DNA from 3 places in the Rhizobium sp. P2_G9 genome. Region 3 is predicted to be linked to each of the others. Evidence: predicted binding sites of a transcription regulator. Region 3 holds the regulator's gene; each other region holds the start of a gene.

Region 1 (4,122 bases), on a different contig from region 3:
GCATGCGCCATTCCGCCATCGGCGGCGATGAAGCGGGCGTCGCGAAGCTGTCGGTCGAGGCGATCCGTCCGGGTCAGGCGGCCGCCGAGAAGAATGGCGAAATCGGTCATGCCGCCGCTTTAGCTTATGTGGCGGAGCGGGGAAAGGGGATGCCGGGGATTCGGGGACGATCGGGTCCGCGGTGGGCCGTGCTTTACGACCGTCGCCCCGTCAGTCGCGTAAAATGCCCCATCTTCCGCCCCGGCCGCGCCTCCGCCTTGCCGTAAAGATGGATGAGCACCTCCCTCTCCTGCGCCAGCAAAGCCACGTCCTCGATCTCATCCCCGATCAGGTTCTGCATGACGCAATCGCTGTGCCGCGCCGGATTGCCGAGCGGCAGGTTGCCGACGGCGCGGATATGCTGCTCGAACTGCGAGATGACGCAGGCGGCCTCGGTCCAGTGGCCGGAATTGTGCACGCGCGGCGCGATCTCATTGGCAATCAGCGTCTCGTTTTCGGTGACGAAGAATTCGATGCCGAGCACACCGACATAGTCGAGTGCCGAGAGCAGCCTGAGTGCAGCGTCGCGCGCGTGCTCCGCAACGGCCGGACTGATCGCGGCCGGCAGGGTCGAGGTGAAGAGAATGCCGCTGCGGTGCACGTTTTCTGCCGGATCATAGCATTCGAGGTGTCCATCGAGCCCGCGCGCCGCGATCACCGAAATCTCACGCGTGAACGGCACGAAACTTTCGAGGATCAGCGGCACGCCGCCGAGCCTGGCAAAGGCGCCGTCGGACGCATCGCCGGCACGAAAAACCATCTGGCCCTTGCCGTCATAGCCGAGCCGGCGGGTTTTCAGCACGCCCACACCGCCGAATTCGGCCAGTGCGTCCTCCAGGTCCTCCTGGCTGTCGACAGCGCGAAAACCGGCCGTGACGATGCCGCAGGCATTGAGATATTGTTTTTCGGTCAGCCGGTCCTGCGCCACTTCCAGTGCCTGCGGCGGCGGATAGACGGGCACCAGCTTTTCGAGATGGCGGGCAGCTTCCACCGGCACGTTCTCGAACTCGTAGGTCACGACATCGCAACGCTGCGCAAGTTCGGCCAAGGCAGCCCGATCGTCATAGGCGGCGACGATCTGCGCATCGGCGAGCTGCGCCGCCGGGCAGTCGGGCTGCGGCTCCAGGATGACGGTGTGAAAGTTCAGCCGGCTAGCGGCCATGGCGAGCATGCGGCCCAATTGACCGCCGCCGATGATGCCGATGGTGCGGGTTTTCATCTACTTATCCACAGGATGTTCAGCCACCGAGGCGGTCTGTTCCTCGCGCCAGGTGTCGAGACGCTCGGCCAGGTCGTCGTCGTAAAGCGCCAGGACTGCAGCAGCAAGAAGTGCTGCGTTGACTGCGCCGGAACGGCCGATCGCCAGTGTTCCGACCGGCACGCCGGCCGGCATCTGCACGATCGATAGCAGGCTATCTTGTCCCGAAAGCGCCTTGGACTGAACCGGCACGCCGAACACCGGCAGCGGCGTCATCGCCGCCGTCATGCCCGGAAGGTGCGCGGCGCCGCCAGCGCCGGCAATGATCACCTTGAAGCCCTCATCGCGCGCTGATTTGGCAAAATTCACCAGCCGGTCGGGCGTGCGGTGTGCCGAAATGATCCGCGCTTCATAAGGAATTTCAAGAGCGTCCAGCGTGTCAGCGGCATTTTTCATGGTCTCCCAGTCCGACTGGCTTCCCATGATGATGGCGACGGTGGGCTTGGAAATCGGCATTGCGGCCTTTCGTTCAGGCGATGATATCGGGGATGATCTGGTCTTCGACCTGGGCCAGCTTGTCCTTGACGGCAAGCTTCTTCTTCTTCATTCGCTGGACCCTCAGGGCATCGCAGCCGGTTGCGATCATGGCGTTGATCGCGACGTCATAGTCCTCGTGCTCCTGCCGCAGTCTCGCCGCATTCAGCCTCAGTTCAGCCTGCTCCTGGTCGGCCATAAAGTCCCTTCCCCACTCTCCTTCAGCCCGGGACATGGCGACATTCCCGGTATCTGCATCGTTTTGTCCCTATCACAATTCTGTCGGTAACGGGAAGTTTTCCTTTAGGGAGAAATCACCTTCGACAAATCGTCATTTACGTGTCACATTGGCACTGTTGCAGCCTGAAACATCCGGCGGGATGGATGGCCGGATGTGGGCAAGAACGGGAAGGAACCAGCCTATGTCACTTGAGGCTCATATCGAGACGCTTGAAAAGAAACATGGCGATCTTGAAGCAGAACTTCACACCGCAATGCTGCATCCCTCAACCGGCGACACGCAGATCGCGGAAATAAAGAGACAAAAGCTGAAAATCAAGGATGAAATCGAACGCCTGCGTTTGAACACGCGCCACTAGTTGAATACCCGCGCAAGGCCGCCGGATGGGTTTCCTGACGCTGAACGAGTAAAGATTTCACAGGAAGTCGAATCTGGCGGCCGACGCCGCAAACAGGGATAAATCCGGGGAGGAAACGAGGGCCAAGCCCTCAAGCCCAGAACTGATCCAGCCAAAAACCTAACTTCTGAAAACCCTGCGGGTTGATCGCATAGATTCGCCGTGTGCCTTGGGTTTCGACTTTGACCATCTGGCAATCGAGCAGCGCCTTCAGGTGCTGCGACACGGCCGGGCGGCTGACGGGCAGAAGCGACGCCAGTTCATTGACTGTGCGCGGCGCCCGTCTCAGCTCTTCGAGCAGGAAGCGTCGGTTTGAATCCGAAATGGCCGTGAATGGATCGCTCATCGGCGACGAAGCTAAGCCAGAGTTTTTTCAAGGACAAGACTTTTTGTGCGTTGCACTTAAAAAATTTCGCAGCGCACGAAAACCAAGCAGGTCCGGAAAAGTGTCCCGCGGTTTTCCGGCAAGAACCTGCGACAAAACAAAGGACCAAGCGGGGAAATCGTTGGCTTGCCAACGATTTCCCCGCTTGGTCACATCAGCGCCTTCGCCAGCGCCGCCGTGCCATCGTAGAACAATTTCGCCCCCGCCAATGCGCACATCAGGTACATGAACGGATAGAAGAAATCCGACCGCATGCGCCGCACCATATAGGCGCCGGCAATCGTCGCCAGCGGCGCTAACGGAAAAAGCGTCGCTGAAATCTTCAGATTGCTGATGTCGAGCGTACCGAGCGCATAGTAGGGAATGAGCTTGATGGCGTTGAGGATCGCAAAGAACCGGACCGCAGCGCCGGTATAGTCGCGCGGCGGCAATCTCAACGGCAGACCATAGACCTGGAACGGCGCACCGCCGGCATGGGCGACGAAGCTGCCATAACCCGACAGCGTGCTCCAGAAGCCGGCGCGCGCGATCGTATGCGGCCGCGGCGGCGCCTCGACCGCGCGGGCGAAATAGCGGTTATAGTAGAAGCGTGCGGTAAAACTCAGCGCCACGACACCGATGATGATTTCCATGGCGTAATGCGGCACCAAGGCCCAGGTGAGCCAGCCGAAGGCAATGCCCGCCAGTGCGCCCGGCAGCATGATTTTCAGCAGTTCGGCATTGTTGTTGTGCCGCCAGGTCCAGAGGGCGGCGCAGTCCATGACGATCAGGATGGGCAGCAGGATCGCCGCCGCCTGATCCGGCGGCACGACAAAGGAGAGCATCGGCACGCCGAGCAGACCCAGCGCATCGCCCATGCCACCCTTGCTCAAGCCGACGAGAATGACCGCCGGTATGGCGATGAAATAGAAGCTCGCGTCGATGTGCATGTTGATCCTTGGCTTTAGGGGCGTTAGAGCATGCTGTTATGATTTGGAAGCATTCTGTTGGCTCAAACGGAGTCGGATATCAGGCCGGCAGGCGCGCGTCGTAGCCAACCCTACGGCCAAGCCTGCCGGCCTGATAGGCGGCCCGTTTCAGCCAACCCGAAGGGCCGGGCACGTTTCCGCCAGGAAAGGAGCGATCGCCTCGTCCGTACGTTTGGGTACGACCTTCGGCAATCGCTCCTTTCCTGACGAAAACCTGCTCCGGCAGAATGCTTCCAAATCATAACAGCATGCTCTAAGGCAGGAAAAGAGGCTGGGTCAGTGAAGGACTACAGCCGAACGCCTGATCTGCAAAGCAGGGAATCGAGACACATCATCCATGTCAACAGTTGAAAATCGCTG
Region 2 (4,122 bases), on a different contig from region 3:
TCTGCCGACGCCTATCACATGACCTCCGGCCCCGAAGACGGCGACGGCGCCCGCCGCGCCATGCTGACCGCGCTAAAGCAAGCCAAACTGCAGCCGGCCGAGGTGCAGCATCTCAACGCCCATTCGACCTCGACGCCGGTCGGCGACCGCGGCGAGTTGGAGGCGATCAAGAGCGTCTTCGGCCGCGACGGCTCCATTGCGGTCAGCGGCACCAAATCGGCCACCGGCCACCTGCTTGGCGCCGCCGGCGGGCTCGAAGCAGTCTTCACCATCATGGCACTGCGCGACCAGATCGCCCCGCCGACGCGCAACCTCGTCCATCCCGATCCGGTCGCGGAAGGCCTGGACCTCGTCGGCGGCAATGCCCGGCCGATGGTGATGGAACACGCCATTTCCAACGGTTTTGGTTTCGGCGGCGTCAACGCCAGTGCGCTGTTCCGGCGGTGGGGTTGAGGCTGGTCTACTTTGGAAGAAGAGCTTACCCCTCACCAAGCGCGGCCAAGCAATCGGCTACGCCTCTCGCGGCCTTGCTATCCTCTCCCACAGGGGGCGAGGAAAAACCTGTTGCGCCGTTGCAGCGAACCGCGCCGTCGTATTTGTGGCGAAGCATTGCCGCGAGTTTTCCTCGCCCCTTGCGGGAGAGGATACGAAGGCCGGGTGAACGCAGTGAACCCTTGGCCGGAGTTGGTGAGGGGTAAATGAGACCCCCACCCTACTCCGCATACTCCGCCCCTATCGACATCGCACAGGTCAGTGAAATCTGCGACATCGGCAGCCTCGATTGCTCGGCCCAGGCGTTGAATGCCTCCTGGATCGCCCGCCGCTCGCTCTTGGTGCTGCCATCCCCGGTGATCGCGCCGGCATCCTTCAAGCAGGCGATCACATCCTGCGAGAGCACGAAATTGTCCTTGCCGATGGCCCGCAGGGCATATTGACCGGTATAGCCACCCAGCCGCTCTCCGCGCTTGGTCAGGAAATCGAGCAGGCCGATCTGGTCGGTTGCCGGCCACTCGAGCAGATAACGGACAGCACTGCGATGCTCCTTCGTCAGGTCGCTGACAAAGGCGGCATTGTGGCGGATGGCGTTGACCTTGGCGCCATGGCGGATGATGCGCGTGTCGCCCAGGAGGTCATGCCAGAAATCGTCGGGCTGGATGTTGAGCAGGTTGGGATCAAAGCCGAGCAATGCCTCTTCGGTGCCCGGCCACTTGTTCTCGACCACTTTGTGGGAAATGCCAGCCGCGAAAATATGGAAGGCCATGGACGATAGCAGGCGCGCATCCGTCGGCTCAGCCTCCGGCCGCGCCAATCGCCTGGCGATGATCTCCGCAAGCCCTTCCTTGCCCTTGCGCGCCTCGGCACGCGCCTTGATCACGTCGAATGGTGTCAATTGCATCGACTTCCCCTTGCCTTGTCCGAATATCCCTCTCACGTTCAACGTTATTACGGGTGTGAGGAAAATCAAGCGGGCGACCGGCAGGCCGAAATTTCTGACTGTAATCGAACTGTCATAAACGGCTGCGATTGTCGGCCCGAGTCTGGGGCCTTGCATGCAAAAAAGCGTGCGTGGCGACATTTGGGGTGAACGGGCAGATGCCAGAGTCTGCACAGATGAGGAAACGAAGCATGGCCGAGACCGATATCGTACCGATGACAGCGTCCGCCAACCTGCCTGCGGTCACCGCCGACCCGGCCGAGGTGGCCAGGATCGCCAACACGATCAACATCTCCGACCGCGCCTCGATCTCGGTCTACGGCGACAACGCCCAGCAATCGGTCACCAGCTATGCCGACAAGATCCTCGCCGGCATCCGCAACAAGGACCTCGGCGACACCGGCAAACTGCTCACCGAAATCATCCTCAAATCCAAGAGCCTCGATCCGGCGACGCTCAAGGAACAGGGTTTTTTCAGCCGCCTGTTCTCCTCGGCCCAGGCACAGATCGAAAAATTCAAATTGCAGTTCGACGATGTCGCCAGCCAGATCGACCGTATCGGCCTGGAACTCGACCGCCACAAGGATGTGCTACGCCGTGACATCGCCATCCTCGACGACCTGCATGACGAAACCAAGGAGGCGATCCTGCGCCTCGACGCCTATGTTCAGGCAGGCAAGCAATTCGCCGAGAATTTCCGCAGCGTTGAACTCCCGAAGCTCAAAGCCACGGCCGATGCTGCGACAGGCGGCCAGAGCGGCGGCATGCTCGAAGCGCAGACCTACCAGGATGCGATGCAGGCGCTCGATCGCCTGGAAAAACGCGTCTTCTACCTGCAGCAGGCCCGTCAGCTCGGCATCCAGCAATTGCCGCAGATCCGCATCGTCCAGGCCGGAGACGAAACGCTGATCGAGAACCTGCAGGCGACCTCGACGCTGACCGTCCCCGCCTGGAAGCAGAAAATGGTGATCATGCTCGGGCTGACGCAGCAGAAATCGGCGCTGGACCTGCAGAAGACCGTCACCGACGCCACCAACACGATGATCCGCCAAGCCTCCGAGATGATGAAGGAACAGGCGATCGCGGTCGAGGAGCAGGCCCAGCGCGGCATTGTCGATATCGACACGCTCGCCAAGGCCAACCAGGACCTGATCGACACGATCGGCGGCGTGCTCAAGGTGCAAGAGGACGGCCGCAAGAAGCGTGCGCTGGCCGAACAGCAGATGGAGCAGATGACGGTGGAGCTCAAGAAGGCGCTGACCCAGGCCTGAGGAGCCAAAAATGTTCAAAGCCCTGCTGACGGCTCTTGCCCTCGCCACGACCCTTGTCCTCGCCGGCTGCGGCAACAAGGGACCGGAATTCTCGATCATCTCCGGCTCGGAAAACACCGTGCTGGAACCGATCGTACAGGATTTCTGCAAGCAAAAGGGCGCCACCTGCACGATGACCTATGCCGGCACGCTCGATATCGGCCTTGCCCTGCAAAGCAAGGACGGGGTGAAGCAGGACGCCGTCTGGCCGGCATCCAGCGTCTGGGTCGACATGTTCGACACCGGCCGCAAGGTCAAATCGCTGACCTCGATCGTGCAGATGCCGGTCATCCTCGGCGTCCGCAAGTCCAAGGCCGACGAACTCGGCTGGGTCGGCAAGCCGGTCTACATGAAGGATATTCTCGCAGCCGTGAACAAGGGCTCGCTGAAATTCCTGATGACGTCTGCGACGCAGTCCAATTCCGGCGCCAGTGCCTATCTCGCGATGCTGTCGAGCGCACTCGCCGGCAAACAGGTGATCGAGCCGGGCGATCTCGACAAGCAGGAGGTCCAGAACACGGTCAAGCAATTGCTCGCCGGCGTCGAGCGTTCCTCCGGCTCGTCCGGCTGGCTCGCCGACCTCTATCTCGACTCGGCAAAGAATGGCACGGAATATGATGCCATGTGGAACTATGAGGCTGTGCTCAAGGAAACCAATGACCGGCTGCTGGGTGACGGCAAGGAGCCGCTCTTTTTCATCTATCCGGCCGATGGCGTGGCCGTGGCGGACTCGCCGATCGGCTTCGTCGATCATGGCCGCGGCGCCGATGTCGAGACCTTCTTCAACGACCTGCTCGCCTATCTGCAGACCCCGGACGTGCAGAAGCGCATCGCCGACACCGGCCGGCGCATTCCACTCGGCAGCATCACCGCCAAGCCGGAGCCGCAATGGAATTTCGATCCGGCCAAGCTGGTGACGGCGATCCGCCTGCCGGAGCCGACGGTCATTCGACAAGCGCTCACGCTCTATCAGACTGCGCTGCGCAAGCCTTCCCTGACGGCGATCTGCCTGGATTTCTCCGGCTCGATGGAGGGCAAGGGCGAAGACCAGTTGCAGCAGGCCATGCAATTCCTGTTTACGCCGGGCGAGGCCGATAAGATGCTGGTGCAGTGGACGCCATCCGACCGCATCGTCATCATCCCGTTTGATGCACATGTGCGGCGGACCTTCGAAGGCACCGGTACACCGGCCGACCAGGCGACGCTGCTCTCGAATGTCTCGGGCCAGCACGCCAGCGGCGGCACCGACATGTATGACTGCGCCAACACGGCGATCGACAAGATCGCCCAGACGCCCGATCTCGGCTCCTACCTGCCGGCGATCGTCATCATGACTGACGGCCGCAGCGACGGCGACAAGCCGGGCTTCTACAGCCG
Region 3 (4,122 bases):
TCGCGCCGGAGGACGCCGTCGACCTGGTGCCGCTCATCGGCTCGGTCTGCGATGCGCTGGCGCCGCTGGCAACCGACCTCGGCGTCGAGATCAAGCGGCATCTGCCCGACCATGCCATCAATGTCAGCGGCGATCGTGACGAACTGACCCAGGTGTTCGAGAACCTGATCGAAAACGCCTGCAAATACGGCCAGGAGGGCAAGATCGTCGACGTGACGCTGATCGAAAAGCCGCGCCAGCCGATCGAGGTCAGCGTCATCGACTACGGTCCCGGCATCCCCGAAGACCAGGTCCCGCGCCTGACCGAACGCTTCTATCGCGTCAATGTCGAGAGCAGCCGCTCGAAGAAGGGCACCGGCCTCGGATTGGCAATCGTCAAGCACATCTTGACGCGCCACCGCGCCCGTCTGCTCATCCGATCGGAACTCGGCCGCGGCAGCACCTTCACCGTGCGCTTCTGACAAAAACGCAGCAATCCCTCCAGCGCGTCCGAAAGGATTGACTTTTCAGCACTTTAGTCTGTCATAAATCTTTCGTGACTTTGACATAAAACCCTGGCGTAAAGCGGCTAATGAAAACTTGGCCGACCCTATGTTCCTTGCCAGCCCGGATAACCCGCGGCCCAGGACATAGGGGCCGCTTCGGCTGATCCAAAACCGCGCCGGCCGCCCGCCGGTTGGAGGACTATTGATGACCGCACACATCTATTCCGCCTTTGACGAGGAGCTGGCCAACCTTTCCCGCCGCATCGCCGAAATGGGCGGCATGGCCGAGCAGATGGTTTCCGACTCGGTCAAGGCGCTGGTCACATCCGACTCGGCGCTGGCGCAGCGCGTGATCTCGGAAGACGTGATCATGGACCAGACCGAGCGCGATATCGGCGACAGCGCCATCCTGATGATCGCCAAGCGCCAGCCGGTGGCGTCCGACCTGCGCGAGATCGTCGGTTCGATCCGCATCGCCGCCGATCTCGAACGCGTCGGCGATCTCGGCAAGTCCAACGCCAAGCGCGTCATTGCCGTGCAGACCACCGGCATTCCGCGGCCGCTCGCCCGCGGCATCGAACATCTCTCCGAACTGGCGCTGACCCAGCTCAAGGATGTGCTCGACGTCTACGCCACCCGCTCGGCGGAAAAGGCCGAGGTGATCCGCCAGCGCGATGGCGAGATCGACGCCGTCTATACCTCGCTGTTCCGCGAAATGCTCACCTACATGATGGAAGACCCGCGCAACATCACGCCCTGCACCCATCTCTTGTTCTGCGCCAAGAACATCGAGCGCATCGGCGACCATGCGACCAATATCGCCGAAACCATTTATTACATGAAGACCGGCGAACAGCCGACCGGCGAACGCGTCAAGGAAGACAACACGGCTTCCGTGGTGCAGCCGGGCCAGTGATGCCGATTGCGCATTTCGGCCAGCCGGCGCCAATGGCGTCCCTGGCCGCCGATCATCAGCGCCGGCATCGGACGAGAGCATGCCGGTAGTAACAATCGCAGCCGCCTGGGCGCGGGGCACGCGCCAGGCGTGATTGCCGACGGAGCAGAGTACCATGCAGCCGAGAATTATGGTTGTGGAAGACGAGGAAGCGCTGGGCACGCTGCTCAGCTACAACCTCGAAGCAGAGGGATATGATGTCGAGGTGATCCCGCGCGGCGACGAGGCGGATATCCGCCTGCAGGAGCGCGTCCCGGACTTGCTTCTGCTCGACTGGATGCTGCCCGGCGTGTCCGGCATCGAACTGTGCCGTCGGCTGAGGATGCGGCCTGAAACCGAGCGCCTGCCGGTGATCATGCTCACCGCCCGCGGCGAGGAAAGCGAGCGCGTCCGCGGCCTGTCGACCGGCGCCGACGACTATGTCGTCAAGCCGTTCTCGACCCCGGAACTGATGGCCCGCATCAAGGCCATGCTGCGCCGGGTGCGGCCCAATGCGATCTCCTCGATCCTCAAATGCGGCGATGTCGAGCTCGACCGCGAGACCTACCGCGTCCACCGCCGCTCCCGCGAAATCCGCCTCGGACCGACGGAATTCAAGCTGCTGGAATTCTTCATGTCGTCGCCGGGCCGGGTGTTTTCCCGCTCACAACTGCTCGACGGCGTCTGGGGCCACGACATCTATGTCGACGAACGCACCGTCGACGTCCATGTCGGGCGGCTGCGCAAGGCGCTCAATCTGTCGAACATGCCGGATGTGATCCGCACCGTGCGCGGTGCGGGGTATGCGATGGAAGTTTGAGCGGCTTCGCTTCGTAGAGTGTGCGTCGTACCCCCCTCTGTCCTGCCGGACATCTCCCCCTCAAGGGGGGAGATTGGCTAGAGGCCTGCTCCCCGCCTCAAAGAGTCGTTGAGTACTGCGTTGTGCGACGGTAGAGAGGAAGCGGCCAGGGCGCCCCATCCAATCTCCCCCCTTGAGGGGGAGATGTCTGGCAGGACAGAGGGGGGTGGCCCCAAACGCCGACCTACCAAAAACTCTCAAGCCCCCGGCCCAATCCTGATCCCATAAAGCCTGATCGCCCGCCCCTGCCCGGTGAGATCGCTATTGATAATCACGTAACCCGGCTCGTTCGGCGCCTGCTTGCCATCGAACTTCACCTGGATCAGCTCATCCACCCGCTCGTTGGAAATCGTAAACCGGTGCCGCCCGCAATCGCCGAGGCTGGCAAAGGCGCACTGGATATAGATCTGCGACGGCTTGTCGCCATCGGCGCGCAACGTCACGGCCAGTGTCGAGGTCTTGCCGGCAAGATTCTTCAGCACGTCGGCCGGCACCTCGATCCGCACTTCGCCATCCTGGTCCGGCGCATTCGAGATGATCATGATCGCCTTGCCGTCGCTGTCGGTGACGTCGCTGACCTTGGCCTGCGCCGCCGGCTTGACCGCACTGGTGTCGCCGGGCTTGAGCACGCTCACCCAATCGCCGGAAAAGCCGCGCAGCGGATCGAGCGGGGTTTTCAGCGGCACCTTCGGATCGAAATCCTCGCTGTGCAATTGCTTGGGGATGAAATCGAAATCGCCGCCGCCATGCATGGCCGCCCCGATCATGCCGGTCGCATAGGCCCACCATGCGCCGAAGCCGATGACGCCGAGCAGCACGCAATAGACGAACAGCGACACGACCCAGGAGCCGCGCCGGCGTCGCGCGGCACGCTTCTGCGGCGCCACCTTGCGCCCTTCCGGCGTCGAAGGCTCGGCCCAGGCCGGATCCTCTTCCTCATGCCGGATATTTTGCGCCCGTCCCTTGCCGCGCGCTTCGGCGACCAAAGGTGCGTCGACCACCGGCTCGATCCGCCGCGTTTTTACGCCGGCTTTGGACGGCGCGCGCTCATCGCGGGTGGCCGAAAAATCGGAAAACGCGCCGTCTTCCTCGATCTCCGGCGGTATCTCGCGCGCCACGACCGGCTCCGCCATGGGCCTGACCGGCTGCGCCACCTGGCGCACCGGCTCGACAATCGGCGGCTCGCGCCGTGAAGGCTGAGCCGGCTCAGGCCAGGCCGACGGCGGCGCATCGATGAGCCGCTCCGGCGCCGGCGGCGCGATATCGGGCTCAGGCACCGCCTCCGGCGGCTCGAACGGCGTATTCTCTATGAAAATCTTGTCGAGCCGCGCCGACATGCGCAGCTTTTCGAGCTCTTCGTCCTCGATTGCGCGGATGGTGAATTCCAGCCGCTGCCGCTGCCGCTCGATCACCGTCATGTCGTGGATGTCCTGCTTGCGCAGGCCGGCATCGAGCGCATTGCGCGCGGACTGATAGATACGCGCGCGTATTTCCGGATTGGACCTTTCGGCCCTGTCCAGAGCGTTGCGGATCGCCTGTTCCAGTCCACTCACGCTAAAAAATACCTCGATACGCGGGACATTCTCATTATGACCCTTGGGTAATCATTCGCCAGCACCTTTTCAAGTTCCGAGCCGAATGCCTCCCCCGCTAATATCGGCTTTGCAGCCAAAAAATGGCGGTCTGATGCACGCGACGAAAATACAAGGTTGAACAAACCATCTTTCCGGAGATAGGCTGCCGCCAATTTCGCACATTCCGGACCCGCCATCATGCTTCCCGCCATTCTCCGCGACGATCTCAGGCTGCCGCTGGTCGCCGCCCCCATGTTCATCATCTCGCAT

Evidence for each region. Region 3 encodes PhoB, which activates phosphate uptake and scavenging genes when phosphate is short. Its sites were predicted from a motif close to TGTCATNNANCTGTCAT; they were not measured.
Region 1: AC1DYF_RS03055 (YdcH family protein) is a predicted target of PhoB. The motif match lies at 2,101-2,117, and genes of this name have one in related genera.
Region 2: AC1DYF_RS16415 (toxic anion resistance protein) is a predicted target of PhoB. The motif match lies at 1,496-1,512, and genes of this name have one in related genera.

What each region holds. Positions count from the first base shown of each region.
Region 1 is NZ_JBFUFK010000002.1:271,100-275,221, reverse strand. It holds gene AC1DYF_RS03075 (thiamine diphosphokinase) at 1-110, opposite strand, end outside; gene AC1DYF_RS03070 (5-(carboxyamino)imidazole ribonucleotide synthase) at 194-1,258, opposite strand; gene purE (5-(carboxyamino)imidazole ribonucleotide mutase) at 1,259-1,753, opposite strand; gene AC1DYF_RS03060 (YdcH family protein) at 1,767-1,970, opposite strand; gene AC1DYF_RS03055 (YdcH family protein) at 2,194-2,370, shown strand; gene AC1DYF_RS03050 (ArsR/SmtB family transcription factor) at 2,501-2,755, opposite strand; gene AC1DYF_RS03045 (sulfite exporter TauE/SafE family protein) at 2,944-3,723, opposite strand; gene AC1DYF_RS03040 (thiamine phosphate synthase) at 4,100-4,122, shown strand, end outside.
Region 2 is NZ_JBFUFK010000017.1:68,451-72,572, forward strand. It holds gene fabF (beta-ketoacyl-ACP synthase II) at 1-453, shown strand, start outside; gene AC1DYF_RS16410 (DNA-3-methyladenine glycosylase I) at 713-1,396, opposite strand; gene AC1DYF_RS16415 (toxic anion resistance protein) at 1,627-2,706, shown strand; gene AC1DYF_RS16420 (substrate-binding domain-containing protein) at 2,717-4,122, shown strand, end outside.
Region 3 is NZ_JBFUFK010000031.1:90,561-94,682, forward strand. It holds gene phoR (phosphate regulon sensor histidine kinase PhoR) at 1-461, shown strand, start outside; gene phoU (phosphate signaling complex protein PhoU) at 688-1,401, shown strand; gene phoB (phosphate regulon transcriptional regulator PhoB) at 1,556-2,239, shown strand; gene AC1DYF_RS24275 (hypothetical protein) at 2,476-3,831, opposite strand; partial or broken gene AC1DYF_RS24280 (NAD(P)H-dependent flavin oxidoreductase) at 4,048-4,122, shown strand, end outside.